3 regions of the Pseudomonas savastanoi genome follow, and region 2 is predicted to be linked to each of the others. Evidence: predicted binding sites of a transcription regulator. Region 2 holds the regulator's gene; each other region holds the start of a gene.

Region 1 (4,454 bases), 2.5 Mb from region 2:
CGGAACGAGTTCTTGCCATAGATGCCGTGCTCGGCCTTGGCAATCGAAACAGGGCTGATATCAATGGCATCGACCTTGAACTGCCTGGCATCGACCCCCGCATCGAATAACGCCATGGCAATCGAATAGGGTTCCTCGCCGGTCGAGCATGGCAGGCTGAGAATGCGCAACGGGCGCACACCGGCAAGGCTGGCTATACGTTCACGGGCCAGCATGCCCAGTGTGACGAAAGATTCCGGGTAGCGAAAAAACCAGGTTTCAGGAACGATCACCGCCTCGATCAGCGCCTGCTGTTCTTGAGGAGACGACACCAGAAGGTGCCAGTACGCATCACTGTCGGGGCAATGGGCGGCCGTCGCACGCTGACGCAAGGCACGCTCGATGATCGCCTCGCCGACCGAGGTCACATCCAGCCCGATGCGCTCCTTGAGGAAGCTGAAGAAGCGTGAATCGTCGACCTTCATGGCGCGTCCTCAAGCAATTCGAGGTCGATTGGCGGCACCGGGTACAACAAATCTCGAACCGGCTCGCTCAACAGCTCCTGAACGTGAATCCATTGCAGCAGCCCCTGCTCATCCTCGCGAACCGGCCCCAGGTAAGGTGACAGGCGATTGTCCAGCCCATACGCCTTGAACTGTGACACCGGGCAACGCAGCGTTTCGGTGGCCTGCTCCAGAATCAGCCCGAGCAACTGCGCCGGGTGCGCGTCGTCGTGCCGATAATGCACCAGAACCATGCGTGTGCTGGTGCGCAAGCGCGCTGACTGACCCGAGTTCAGCGCACTGATGTCAATCACCGGCACGATCTCGCCGCGATGGGCAAAGATCCCCGCCACCCAGTGCGGAGCCTGGGCAATTGCCTTGAGTTTCACCCGAGGCAGGATTTCAGCAATCTCTGTCGCGTCCAGCGCATAGCGGTCTTCGCCGATGCAAAACAGCAGAAAGAGTTTGCTGGTGGTCAGTGGCGTGCCGTTGCGCCTCGGCGATTGATCCGTCATTGGAGTGTTCAGACCTTGAATCGCGAAACGCCACCGCGCAGCCCGACCGCGACCTGACTCAGCTCGTCGATGGCGAAACTGGCTTGACGCAGAGACTCGACGGTCTGGCTGCTGGCATCCGCCAGTTGCACCAGTGCCTGATTGATCTGTTCGGCACCGGTAGCCTGAGCCTGCATACCTTCATTGACCATCAACACACGGGGCGCCAACGCCTGTACTTGCTGAATGATCTGCGACAACTGCTCGCCGACCTGAGTGACCTCGAACATGCCACGGCGCACTTCTTCGGAAAACTTGTCCATGCCCATAACGCCTGCGGAAACCGCCGACTGGATTTCCCGCACCATTTGCTCAATGTCATAGGTGGCGACAGCAGTCTGGTCGGCGAGGCGGCGCACTTCGGTGGCGACCACCGCGAAACCACGGCCGTACTCACCCGCCTTCTCGGCCTCGATGGCTGCGTTAAGCGACAGCAGGTTGGTCTGGTCGGCCACCTTGACGATGGTAACGACGACCTGATTGATGTTACCGGCTTTCTCGTTGAGGATGGCCAGCTTGGCGTTGACCAGGTTGGCAGCGCCCATCACCTGATGCATGGTGTCTTCCATGCGTGCCAGCCCCTGCTGGCCGGAACCGGCGAGAATCGACGCCTGATCTGCTGCCGAGGTGACTTCGGTCATGGTTCGCACCAGGTCGCGCGAGGTGGCAGCAATTTCCCGCGAGGTCGCGCCGATCTCGGTGGTGGTTGCCGCGGTCTCGGTAGCGGTGGCCTGCTGCTGGCGGGAAGTCGCAGCGATTTCAGTGACAGAGGTCGTTACCTGCACCGAAGAACGCTGGGCCTGCGCAACCAGCGCGGTCAGCTCGGTCATCATGTCGTTGAAGCCGGTTTCGACCGCATTGAACTCGTCCTTGCGGGACAGGTTCAGGCGGGTGCTCAGATCTCCTGTACGCATAATGTCCAGAATCCGCACGATCAGTTGCATCGGAGCCATGATCGAACGCATCAGCAGCAGCCCACAGGCCGCTGCAGCCAGCACTGCCACCAGCAACGACAGGATCATGCTGACCTTGGCAGCCAGCACGGCATTGACGATATTGGCAGTGGCCTGATCAGCCAGCTGCTTGTTGGCGACAATCAGGTCGTTGAGCTGCTTGCGGCCCGTGAGCCAGACCGGGTTGACCTCGCCATAGAACTCGGCGCGCGCACCGGCGTAATCGCCGCGGTCATACTTGGCGTGAACATCGGCAAGCATGCGCGAATAGGCTTCGCGGCGTTTTTCGAAAAGCGCAAAACTGTCTCTGTCCGCGTCATCGAAGATGGACTTCTTGTAGCCGTCCATCTGCGCCTGCAGGTTTTCGTCAAACCCCTGAAACTGGTCCCTTTCCTGCTTGGTCAGCGCACGCCCCTGCCCTTCGGCAATCAGCTCCAGGGTGCGGATGTAACTTTCGCCCCATGCGCTGCGCACCAGCGTGCTGTAGTAGACACCGGGTAACGCATCAAGACGGACATCTTCCTCGCTGGACTCGATGGACAACAGTCGTGAATAAGATACAACGACCATCAACAGCATGATTGCGATGATGACGGCGAAACTCGCCAGAATCCGTTGGCGCAAGGTCCAGTTCTTCACAGTCAGCCCTCAAGAGTTCAACGACGGCATCGGGCCGTGTTCAAGAAGCGGACCGACGAGCGGTCCAAGCGGCGTGAGTATAGCCCAGCCGTCAACGGGTACACGGGGAATGAAAACCAAATCATGGCACCTGCTCATTAACCCGCTTTCCTGCCTTCTTGTCGGCACTTGTCACCACTACTTGAGCACAAGGTCTCAGGAACCTGTGCAGGCTATAAATAGTTAGCACTTGCTGTCCCGACCTCAAACGTAAGCTTTGTCGCCTGCTCACTCACGACAAGGCACTTCAATGCTGGATCAAACTTCGCCGGGCAAGGCATCTACCGCCCCGCATGTGCAACTTATAAAAGATAAAACACCCCGATGGCTGCTTGACGCAGAATCGGCAACCCATGCGGCTCTGCGCAAAACCTCCGGACGCCCCTTGCAATGGCTGACGAGCGCGCGCGCATCCAGTCCGGAGCAAGTCGATAAACTTCAGCAGCTCTATGCCGAACATCGCCAGAATGAACAAAAGGTTCGTCCGACGCTTGATCGCCTCTCGACACTGGAAGACTTTGCGCTCCCTCTTCTGACGGCGGCGATCAAGGACCGCTTCGGGCTGGACGTGGACGTCGCCCGAACCTTGCTGTTTCACGCCAGCCGGGCCAGGGTCGACCAGTCGTTCCTGGCGGCATCCCGAGACCCCATCACTCAAGCCAACATTGCCTTGAGGGCCGCCTGTCAGAGCCTGCTAAAGGCTGCACTGCAGAATTTCGAAACGTGGGAAACCGCGCCTGGCGCGATGGATTCGGACTCGGGCATAGAGGCTCAGGTGTTTTCCGCCTTTGAAATCATCGGTCAACAGATCGCCGGCCAGTCCTTGCCGATATCTGCAACCGGGTTCGCAGCAATGTGCCGCGAGCTGGACCTGGGCGGTAAATACCAGACCCACCTGGAGTCCGTCTTCAATGCACCTTCAACACCCGAAGAAACAGCGGACGCTGCGGCATCCAGGCTGCGCAAGGACTTCCTGAAACTTCAGTCATCGTCCATCCGGCTTCAACTGCAGATTGCCTCCCTGCAGAAACTGGTCAGCCTGCCATTGCAGGGCGCGTTACTGGATATTCTCGAAGGCAAGCAAAACGTCCGGCTTGATAACAGGCCGGTCACCTGCAGCGTGCTGTGCCTTGGGGATGTCGAACTTGACGGCCCGTTCGTTATTGGCAAAGACCGCGACATGGCAACTCAGGCAGAAAAAATTGTCGTCTACATTCCGGACGATCCGGTTGCGCCATTGAAGGAATACGACTCGGTCGAGGCGTTTATAAACTCGCTGCGCGACCGGATGTTCATCGATGGGTATCTGAATTTTTTCATGCGCTTCATGCCGGCGCGCCATCGAAGTGCCTTGTTTGAAAAGCTGTCCGAGCGTCTGCACCCCAAAGTCAAGAAAGGGGGGTTCTTCGAGCGCCAGTGGCTGGAACGTGAAGCTGACCGAAACGCCCGGCTGGACCTGAGAGAAATCCCGCTGCAAGGTCTCTTGCCGGAGGCCCTGTACGATCGCAAACGGGCAGCGTTGAAGGACAATGCGCTGTTTCATGGCGTGCCAACAGCGGCGCAGGACCAGAAAACCTTCGACGAGCGTGTGCAGTACTTCAAGGACAAAGCCTTCGACGTCTTGAACATTGCCGTTTTTGTCGTTCCGGTATTGGGCGAAGTGATGATGGCCGTCACCGCCATTCAGCTGGCCCATGAGGTTTATGAAGGTATGGAGAGCTGGGCCAAAGACGAGAGACAGCAGGCGTTCGCATACCTTTTCGATGTGGTGGAGAACATTGCCCTGA
Region 2 (4,454 bases):
TGTACCGAACATGCATGTTCTGGCGTATCAGGAAATTCCGGACAACAAGCAAGTAACCATCGTAGCGACTGTCGGGCCGAACGGCTGAGGTAGTGAGTCATGCAAGTTAAGCGATTTTTCGCCGCCGATATGCGTCAAGCCATGAAACTGGTTCGCGATGAGCTGGGCGCCGAGGCGGCCATCATCGGTAACCGGCGCATTGCCGGTGGCGTAGAGCTGACTGCCGCTCTGGATTACAAGCTGTCCGCCCTGGCACCGCGTGTGCCGAACATGGAGCTCGAAGACGAGCTGCGCAAGACCCAGTCGCGCATCGTCTCCGCTCAGGCCGAATTGAACAACCGCAGCGACAGCGACGCGTCGATCAATCTTCAGCTGTTTTCCGGCAAACCGGTCAGCGCTGTCGATACGCACATCGAGCCGACGCTCGAAGAGCCGCCACGCCCATTCGCTTACACGCCGCCTGCGCCCGCAGAGCCTGCTGTTGGTCAGCGCGCCTATGATTCGATGCGCTCCGAATTGAACGGCCTGCGCGAGCTGCTGGAAGTCCAGCTTGGCTCCCTGGCCTGGAACCAGTTGCAGGGCAGCCGTCCGCAGCAGGCCAATCTGTGGCGCCGTCTGCAACGTGTCGGTTTGTCCGGCCCGCTGTCGCGCGATCTGCTGTCGATGATCCCGGAGATTGACGAGCCTCGTCAGGCCTGGCGCATGCTGCTGGCCCATTTGGCGCGCATGATTGCCGTGCCGGACATCGAGCCGCTCGAAGAGGGTGGTGTCATCGCCATGGTCGGGCCTGCCGGTATGGGCAAGACCACCACGCTGGCCAAACTGGCGGCACGTTACGTGTTGAAGTACGGTCCGCAGAATATCGCTCTGGTGAGCATGGACAGTTTCCGCATCGGCGCACAGGAGCAGCTCAAGACCCTTGGGCGCATCCTCAACGTGCCGGTCACCCATGTCGATCCTGGCCAGTCGCTGGTTCAGGCGCTGGAGCCGCTGCTGCGCAAGCGCGTGGTGCTGATCGACACCGCCGGGCTGCAAGCCAGCGATCCTGCGCTGCGCATGCAGCTGGAAAGCCTGGCAGGGCGTGGCATCAAGTCGCGTAACTACCTGGTACTGGCGACCACCAGCCAGAAGCAGGTGCTGACCGCTGCCTATCACAGTTACAAACGTTGTGGCCTGGCCGGATGCATTCTGACCAAGCTTGATGAAACAGCCAGCCTCGGCGAAGTCCTGAGCCTGGCGATCAGTCATGAATTACCTGTGGCCTACCTCACGGACGGACCCCGTATTCCTGACGACCTGCACACCCCGCGTCGTCATCAACTGGTGAGCCGTGCGGTGAGTGTGCAGATGCAGGATGAGCCGAGCGAGGAAGCAATGGCTGATATGTTTGCTGACCTCTATCACACCCCTGGCAAGAGAGTGGGTTAAGTGATGGATATTATTGGAATGTCCCTGCGTCAACGGTCTGCCATGCGGTGTTCATTTGCGAACGTGCAGCCCTCGATGTGGTTTCGGTCTACGCAAGACAAGGTAAAGAAATAACATGGGCAGCATGCATCCCGTACAGGTTATCGCGGTGACCGGTGGCAAAGGTGGCGTCGGTAAGACTAACGTGTCAGTGAATCTTTCACTGGCCCTTGCCGAGCTTGGCCGTCGCGTCATGCTGCTGGACGCCGATCTGGGTCTGGCCAATGTCGACGTTCTGCTTGGGCTGACGCCTAAACGTACGCTTGCCGATGTGATAGAGGGCCGTTGCGAGTTGCGCGACGTTCTGTTGCAGGGGCCGGGCGGGGTACGTATCGTGCCTGCCGCCTCTGGCACCCAGAGCATGGTGCATCTGTCCCCGGCCCAGCATGCGGGTCTGATCCAGGCGTTCAGCGAGATTGGCGACAACCTTGATGTGCTGGTGATCGACACGGCTGCCGGTATCGGCGAATCGGTGGTCAGCTTCGTGCGCGCCGCTCAGGAAGTGTTGCTGGTGGTATGCGACGAGCCCACGTCGATTACCGATGCTTACGCCCTGATCAAACTGCTCAACCGCGACTACGGCATGAACCGCTTCCGGGTGCTGGCCAACATGGCGCAGAGCCCGCAGGAAGGGCGCAATCTGTTCGCCAAACTCACCAAAGTGACTGACCGTTTTCTTGATGTTGCGCTGCAGTATGTAGGTGCCGTGCCGTACGACGAGTGCGTGCGCAAGGCCGTACAGAAACAGCGCGCCGTTTACGAAGCATTCCCGCGATCCAAATGTGCGCTGGCGTTCAAGGCCATTGCCCAGAAGGTTGATACCTGGCCGTTGCCAGCCAATCCGCGGGGTCATCTCGAGTTCTTCGTTGAGCGACTCGTTCACCAGACCAGTGCAGGGCCTGTGCAATGACTGCGAGCGGCTACCAGATGTACAGCAAGGCTTCCCGTAATTCGCAATACGAGTTGATCGAGCGTTATGCGCCATTGGTCAAGCGTATCGCTTATCATCTGCTGGCGCGCTTGCCGGCCAGCGTGCAGGTCGAGGATCTGATCCAGGCCGGCATGATCGGTCTGCTTGAAGTCTCCACCAAATATGATTCAACCAAAGGTGCGAGTTTCGAGACCTACGCCGGCATTCGCATTCGTGGTGCGATGCTGGATGAAGTGCGCAAGGGCGACTGGGCACCACGCTCGGTGCACCGCAATACCCGCATGGTCAGTGACGCAATTCGTGCAATTGAAGCTAAAACCGGCCGTGACGCTAAAGATCACGAGGTTGCGGCCGAACTCCAGTTGAGTCTTGATGATTATTACGGGATTTTGAATGACACCTTGGGCAGCCGCCTCTTCAGTTTCGACGACCTGCTTCAGGACGGCGATCACGAAGGGCTGCATGAGGATGGCGCAAGCGGTTCGCTTGAGCCGTCGCGCGACCTGGAAGACGAGCGCTTCCAGGCAGCGTTGGCCGATGCAATTGCCAATTTGCCAGAGCGTGAGCGTCTGGTGTTGGCGCTGTACTACGACGAAGAGCTGAACCTCAAGGAAATCGGAGAGGTTCTTGGGGTCAGCGAATCGCGGGTCAGTCAGTTACACAGCCAGTGCGCAGCTCGTTTGCGGGGGCGTTTGGGGGAGTGGCGAGCGCGTTGACGGCAGTGCGCGACGTTTGTCGTGCGCTGTCTGCATGCCGGCTGTGCAAAGCGTTACGTGGTAGCAGGATGGACGAGGCAAGGGCCTGTCGGGCAATGTCTCGATGGGCTTTAGTCGCAGTCTTGACTGTCGTTGTGCCAAGCCCGTCGTCGTTTCGTATAGCTGGGGGTGTGCTGTGCCAGTATTGAGTGAACAGCGTGTTCAGGTGCTGAACGCGTTAAAGACTGCTTGGAGGTCGAATTGGACAAGAACATGAAAATCCTCATCGTTGATGACTTCTCAACGATGCGGCGGATCATCAAGAACCTTTTGCGTGATCTGGGGTTTACCAACACATCTGAAGCGGATGACGGTCTGACCGCATTGCCGATGCTGCAGAGCGGTGCCTTTGACTTTCTGGTGACGGACTGGAACATGCCTGGCATGACCGGTATCGACTTGTTGCGTCAGGTCCGTGCGGACGAGCGTCTCAAGAGCCTTCCTGTACTGATGGTTACTGCCGAAGCGAAGCGTGAGCAGATCATTGAAGCTGCCCAGGCCGGGGTGAACGGTTATGTAGTCAAGCCATTCACGGCTCAAGCGCTTAAAGAGAAGATCGAAAAGATCTTTGAACGCGTCAATAGCTGATGCATGCCGCGAGGGCGCTATGGATAACAATGATTCGATGGCCGACTTTGAGTCGACCTTAAAGAGACACGCGCAGGAACTCGTCACCAGCCTTGAAAAGGGCCGCTTCGGTGACGCTGTGCAGCTGATCCATGAACTCAACCAGACACGCGACCGCGGCCTTTATCAGGAAGTGGGCAAGCTGACTCGTGAGCTGCACAGTGCAATCGTCAACTTTCATATTGATCCGCACATGCCTCAAGCCGAGGAAGTGTCGCAGATCACCGACGCAACCGAACGCCTGTCGTATGTGGTGAGGCTGACCGAGAATGCGGCCAACCGTACTATGGACCTGGTCGAGGAAAGCACACCGCTCATGAGCGGTCTGAGCTCCGATGCCAAGGCATTGAGTGACGACTGGGGTCGTTTCATGCGCCGCGAAATCGGTGCTGAAGAATTTCGTGAGCTGGCCAAGCGGGTAGATGGTTTTCTGACGCGTACCGAGCAGGAGGCCGATAGGGTTTCCGGGCATCTCAACGATATTCTGCTTGCCCAGGATTACCAGGACCTTACGGGGCAGGTTATCAAGCGCGTGACGCAACTGGTTACGGAAGTCGAGAGCAATCTGCTCAAACTGGTGCTCATGGCCAGCCATGTCGATCGCTTCGCAGGCATCGAACATGACGAAGAATCCATCCTTGCTGAAAAAGATCCTAAAAAACATCTCGCCAAGG
Region 3 (4,454 bases), 620 kb from region 2:
GTAACCTGTGTAGATCAGGCTGGCGTATTTGGCCATCAGTTCGTCCTTGAGGTGGGCGACTTCACGGTCCAGAGTGATCGATTCGATGGCGCGGTGAGCACGCAGCATGATGGTGCCGCCCGGCGTCTCGTAGCAGCCACGGGACTTCATGCCCACGTAACGGTTTTCAACGATGTCCAGACGTCCGATGCCGTTTTCGCCACCGATGCGGTTCAGGGTCGCCAACACAGTGGCAGGCGTCATCTCAACGCCGTCCAGCGCAACGATGTCGCCATTGCGGTAGGTCAGCTCCAGATAAGTTGCAACGTTCGGCGCGTCCTCAGGAGACTTGGTCCAGCGCCACATGTCTTCTTCGTGCTCGGTCCAGGTGTCTTCCAGCACACCGCCCTCATAGGAGATGTGCAGCAGGTTGGCATCCATCGAGTACGGGGATTTCTTCTTGCCGTGGCGCTCGATCGGAATGTTGTGCTTCTCGGCGTAGTCCATCAGCTTTTCACGAGAGAGCAGGTCCCATTCACGCCACGGAGCAATCACTTTGACACCTGGCTTGAGCGCATAGGCGCCCAGCTCGAAACGCACCTGATCGTTGCCTTTACCGGTGGCACCATGGGAAATGGCATCAGCGCCGGTTTCGTTGGCGATCTCGATCAGGCGCTTGGCGATCAGCGGGCGAGCGATGGAAGTGCCCAGCAGGTACTCGCCTTCATAGACGGTGTTGGCACGGAACATCGGGAACACGAAATCACGCACGAACTCTTCGCGCAGGTCATCGATGTAGATTTCTTTCACGCCCATGGCCTGAGCCTTGGCGCGTGCCGGCTCGACTTCTTCACCCTGACCCAGGTCAGCGGTAAAGGTCACCACTTCGCAGTTGTACGTATCTTGCAGCCACTTGAGGATTACCGAAGTATCCAGGCCACCGGAATACGCGAGAACTACCTTGTTTACGTCCGCCATGCCATCACTCCACCGGGTTGTACGGAAAACCGCTGATTCTACCGTTCAAACCAGCAAATTTACAGGGGCGCGACAGCTTGTGACGACAAGGCGACGTTTGGCAGGAGCCTTATGCAGCCATCAGGACGTGTGCGCTGCACTGACCGCAGAGGCTACCGGCACCGGACGCTCATCGGGCGCAACACGCTCCAGATGCACGTTCACGCGGCGGTTGCGCGCACGATTGGCCTCATTGGTGTTGGGCACCAGCGGGTAGCGTTCGCCATGAAAGCGCAGGGTGATTTGCTGCTCGGGGATGCCCTGAGCCTTGAAGTAGTCCATGACCGCCAGCGCACGGCGGCGGGAAAGGTCGCGGTTGGTGAGCCGATTGCCACTGTTGTCCGAATGGCCGTCAAGCTCGATACGGTTAACCGTCGGGTCGGCCTTCAAATAAGCCACCATGTTGTCCAGACGCGCCTTGGCATGGGCATCCAGTTCAATACCGCCACCGGGAAATCCTACTTCAGCCTGTTTGACCTGATCGAAGTTCATCGGCAGAAGTTTGGCTGTGCACGCCTGGTAATCACTGAACGCCTTGCTGAACTTGACCGGCAGCAGGCGCACTTCCATCTGGCCACCGTCACGGGTGTAGTGACGGATAAGCGGGCTGCGACCGTCCATCAGACCACTGATCAGACGCCCGGCCTGTGCCTGGGAAGTATTGAAGGGTATGTCGCCATTGCTGACGCGCACCGACCCCAGATTGATATCACCACGCCCCGGCTGCCACGGTGCGGCGGCGGCCAGCAGCGTTGCGGAACCGTTGCCCAGCATGTTGTAGGAAGCCTTGAGGCGAAACGTCGCCTGCTCACCGGCACGGCGCACGAACTCACCGGCACCGAAGTCGGTGATCGGCTGAGTCAGGCGGCATTCGAACTGATCGCCTTCGACCTTCCACTCGATGCTCTCCAGACGAGTCTGGAAACTGATAGCCATCGCCGGGAGGCTGGCAAACATGCTGAGCAGGGCTAAATATCGCTGGCGCACGGGAGGCTCCACTGGAAATAAACGCGAAACAAAAAATGACTGACTGACAAGGGGGCTATCGGTAACTTCGTGCAAAACTTGATAGCGGATGCCTGAGAGAGTCTTTTCCGGTAGCATTCCCAGCGAGTTTGACCCGCCTGGAATCCCCAATGTCTGACCGCCTGACCCTCCTGCGTCCCGACGACTGGCACATTCACCTCCGTGACGGAGCTGTCTTGTCTCATACCGTTGCTGACGTAGCGCGAACTTTTGGCCGCGCAATCATCATGCCCAACCTCGTGCCTCCGGTGCGCAACGCGCAGCAAGCCGATGCCTATCGTCAGCGCATTCTGGCTGCACGCCCGGCCGGCAGCCGCTTCGAGCCGTTGATGGTGCTGTACCTCACCGACCAGACCACGCCCGACGACATCCGTACCGCCAAGGCCAGTGGCTTCGTGCACGCCGCCAAGCTGTATCCGGCCGGCGCGACCACCAACTCCGATTCCGGTGTCACCAGCATCGACAAGATCTTCCCTGCCCTCGAAGCCATGGCCGAAGTCGGCATGCTCCTGCTGGTACACGGGGAAGTGACGCGCGGCGAGATCGACGTGTTCGACCGCGAAAAGGTCTTCATCGATGAGCACCTGCGTCGTGTAGTCGAACGCTTCCCGACCCTGAAAGTGGTGTTTGAACACATCACCACCGGTGAAGCGGTGCAGTTCGTCAATGAAGCATCAGCCAATGTCGCGGCGACCATCACCGCACATCACCTGCTGTACAACCGCAATCACATGCTGGTTGGCGGCATTCGCCCGCACTTCTATTGCCTGCCGATTCTCAAGCGCAATACGCACCAGACGTCCCTGCTCGACGCCGCCACCAGTGGCAGCGGCAAGTTCTTCCTGGGCACCGACTCGGCACCGCACGCCCAACACGCCAAGGAAAACGCTTGCGGTTGCGCCGGTTGCTACACCGCCTACGCGGCCATCGAATTGTATGCAGAAGCTTTCGAGCAGCGTAATGCTCTGGACAAGCTGGAGGGCTTTGCCAGTCTTCACGGTCCGGAGTTCTACGGCCTGCCCGCCAATCAGGACACCATCACGCTGGTGCGTGACGAGTGGACCGCCCCTGCCAGCCTGCCGTTTGGCGAGTTGAACGTTATCCCGCTGCGCGCTGGTGAAAAACTGCGCTGGCGTCTGGAGGAACACGCGTGAGTGAAGATCATTTTGACGACGAACACGAAGGCCACGGCGGTGGCGGCGGTTCTCGTCACCCGATGGCAGCACGCTTTCGCGGCTACCTGCCCGTGGTCGTCGACGTAGAAACCGGCGGTTTCAACTCAGCCACCGACGCACTGCTGGAAATTGCTGCCGTGACCATCGGCATGGATGAAAAAGGCTTCGTGTTCCCGGAACACACCTATTTCTTCCGCGTCGAGCCGTTCGAAGGCGCCAATATCGAAGCCGCTGCTCTGGAGTTTACCGGGATCAAGCTGGATCACCCGTTGCGCATGGCGGTCAGCGAAGAAACCGCAATGAACGACATCTTCCGCGGCGTGCGCAAGGCACTCAAGGCCAATGGCTGCAAACGCGCCGTACTTGTCGGCCACAACGCCAGCTTCGACCTCGGCTTCGTCAATGCCGCTGTCGCGCGAATGGACATGAAGCGCAACCCGTTTCACCCGTTCTCAAGCTTCGACACCGCTACCCTCGCAGGCCTGGCTTACGGTCAGACCGTGCTGGCCAAGGCCTGCCAGGCTGCCGGAATCGACTTCGACGGCCGCGAAGCCCACTCGGCTCGCTACGACACCGAGAAGACTGCAGAGCTGTTCTGCGGCATCGTCAACCGCTGGAAGGAAATGGGCGGCTGGGAAGACTTCGACGACTAACGTCGGCACGGCAGTGAACGGACCGGCTTCTCGCCGGTTTTTTCATGCCTGTCTGGAACGGGATATATGGATACGCTGACTCTGAAAACAACCACTCATCGTTCTACCTGAATCGAACCCAAAACAGTTTTGACAAGCATTCTCATTAACATTAAGCTCCTCGGCACCAAGCAATAAACCAGCGACGGTCAATAGCTTATGTATGTTTGTCTTTGCCAAGGTGTCACAGACGGTCAAATCCGGGATGCAATTCTGGAAGGCTGCTGCAGTTATCGTGAAGTCCGTGAAACGCTGGGTGTTGCGAGTAAATGCGGAAAATGCGCCTGCCTTGCGAAGGAAGTGGTGCGTGACACGCTGACAGAACTGCAAACCACTCAGGCATCGCTGGCCTATCCAGCAGAATTTTCAGCCGCCTGAATACCCCTCTTTTAAAGAACCGGGCACCCTGCCCGGTTTTTTTATGCCTGTAATTCAAGCGCTTAGCGTCAAGATGCGGAACTCAAACATTCTTATTCCTATTTAAATTCACTTATTATTCAACAACTTAGGTTTGACAGGCGTTTAAGCGCGGCTCACACTCGGCGCTTATATACACAAGCCACCG

The links. Region 2 encodes FliA, which starts transcription of late flagellar genes. Its sites were predicted from a motif close to CTAAAGTTTNNNNNNNNNNNGCCGNTAA; they were not measured.
Region 1: a site for FliA is predicted at 2,787-2,814, ahead of KP808_RS06530 (methyl-accepting chemotaxis protein). Genes of this name have one in related genera too.
Region 3: a site for FliA is predicted at 2,039-2,066, ahead of KP808_RS19400 (flagellar protein MotY). Genes of this name have one in related genera too.

Annotation. Positions count from the first base shown of each region.
Region 1 covers NZ_CP076652.1:1,469,971-1,474,424, reverse strand. The annotation lists gene KP808_RS06540 (CheR family methyltransferase) at 1-464, opposite strand, end outside; gene KP808_RS06535 (chemotaxis protein CheW) at 461-997, opposite strand; gene KP808_RS06530 (methyl-accepting chemotaxis protein) at 1,006-2,628, opposite strand; gene KP808_RS06525 (NEL domain-containing protein) at 2,918-4,454, shown strand, end outside.
Region 2 covers NZ_CP076652.1:3,965,538-3,969,991, reverse strand. The annotation lists gene flhA (flagellar biosynthesis protein FlhA) at 1-88, shown strand, start outside; gene flhF (flagellar biosynthesis protein FlhF) at 100-1,428, shown strand; gene fleN (flagellar synthesis regulator FleN) at 1,544-2,377, shown strand; gene fliA (RNA polymerase sigma factor FliA) at 2,374-3,114, shown strand; gene KP808_RS16695 (chemotaxis response regulator CheY) at 3,367-3,741, shown strand; gene KP808_RS16690 (protein phosphatase CheZ) at 3,761-4,454, shown strand, end outside.
Region 3 covers NZ_CP076652.1:4,589,400-4,593,853, forward strand. The annotation lists gene KP808_RS19395 (argininosuccinate synthase) at 1-957, opposite strand, end outside; gene KP808_RS19400 (flagellar protein MotY) at 1,078-1,983, opposite strand; gene pyrC (dihydroorotase) at 2,133-3,176, shown strand; gene rnt (ribonuclease T) at 3,173-3,850, shown strand; gene KP808_RS19415 (bacterioferritin-associated ferredoxin) at 4,049-4,267, shown strand.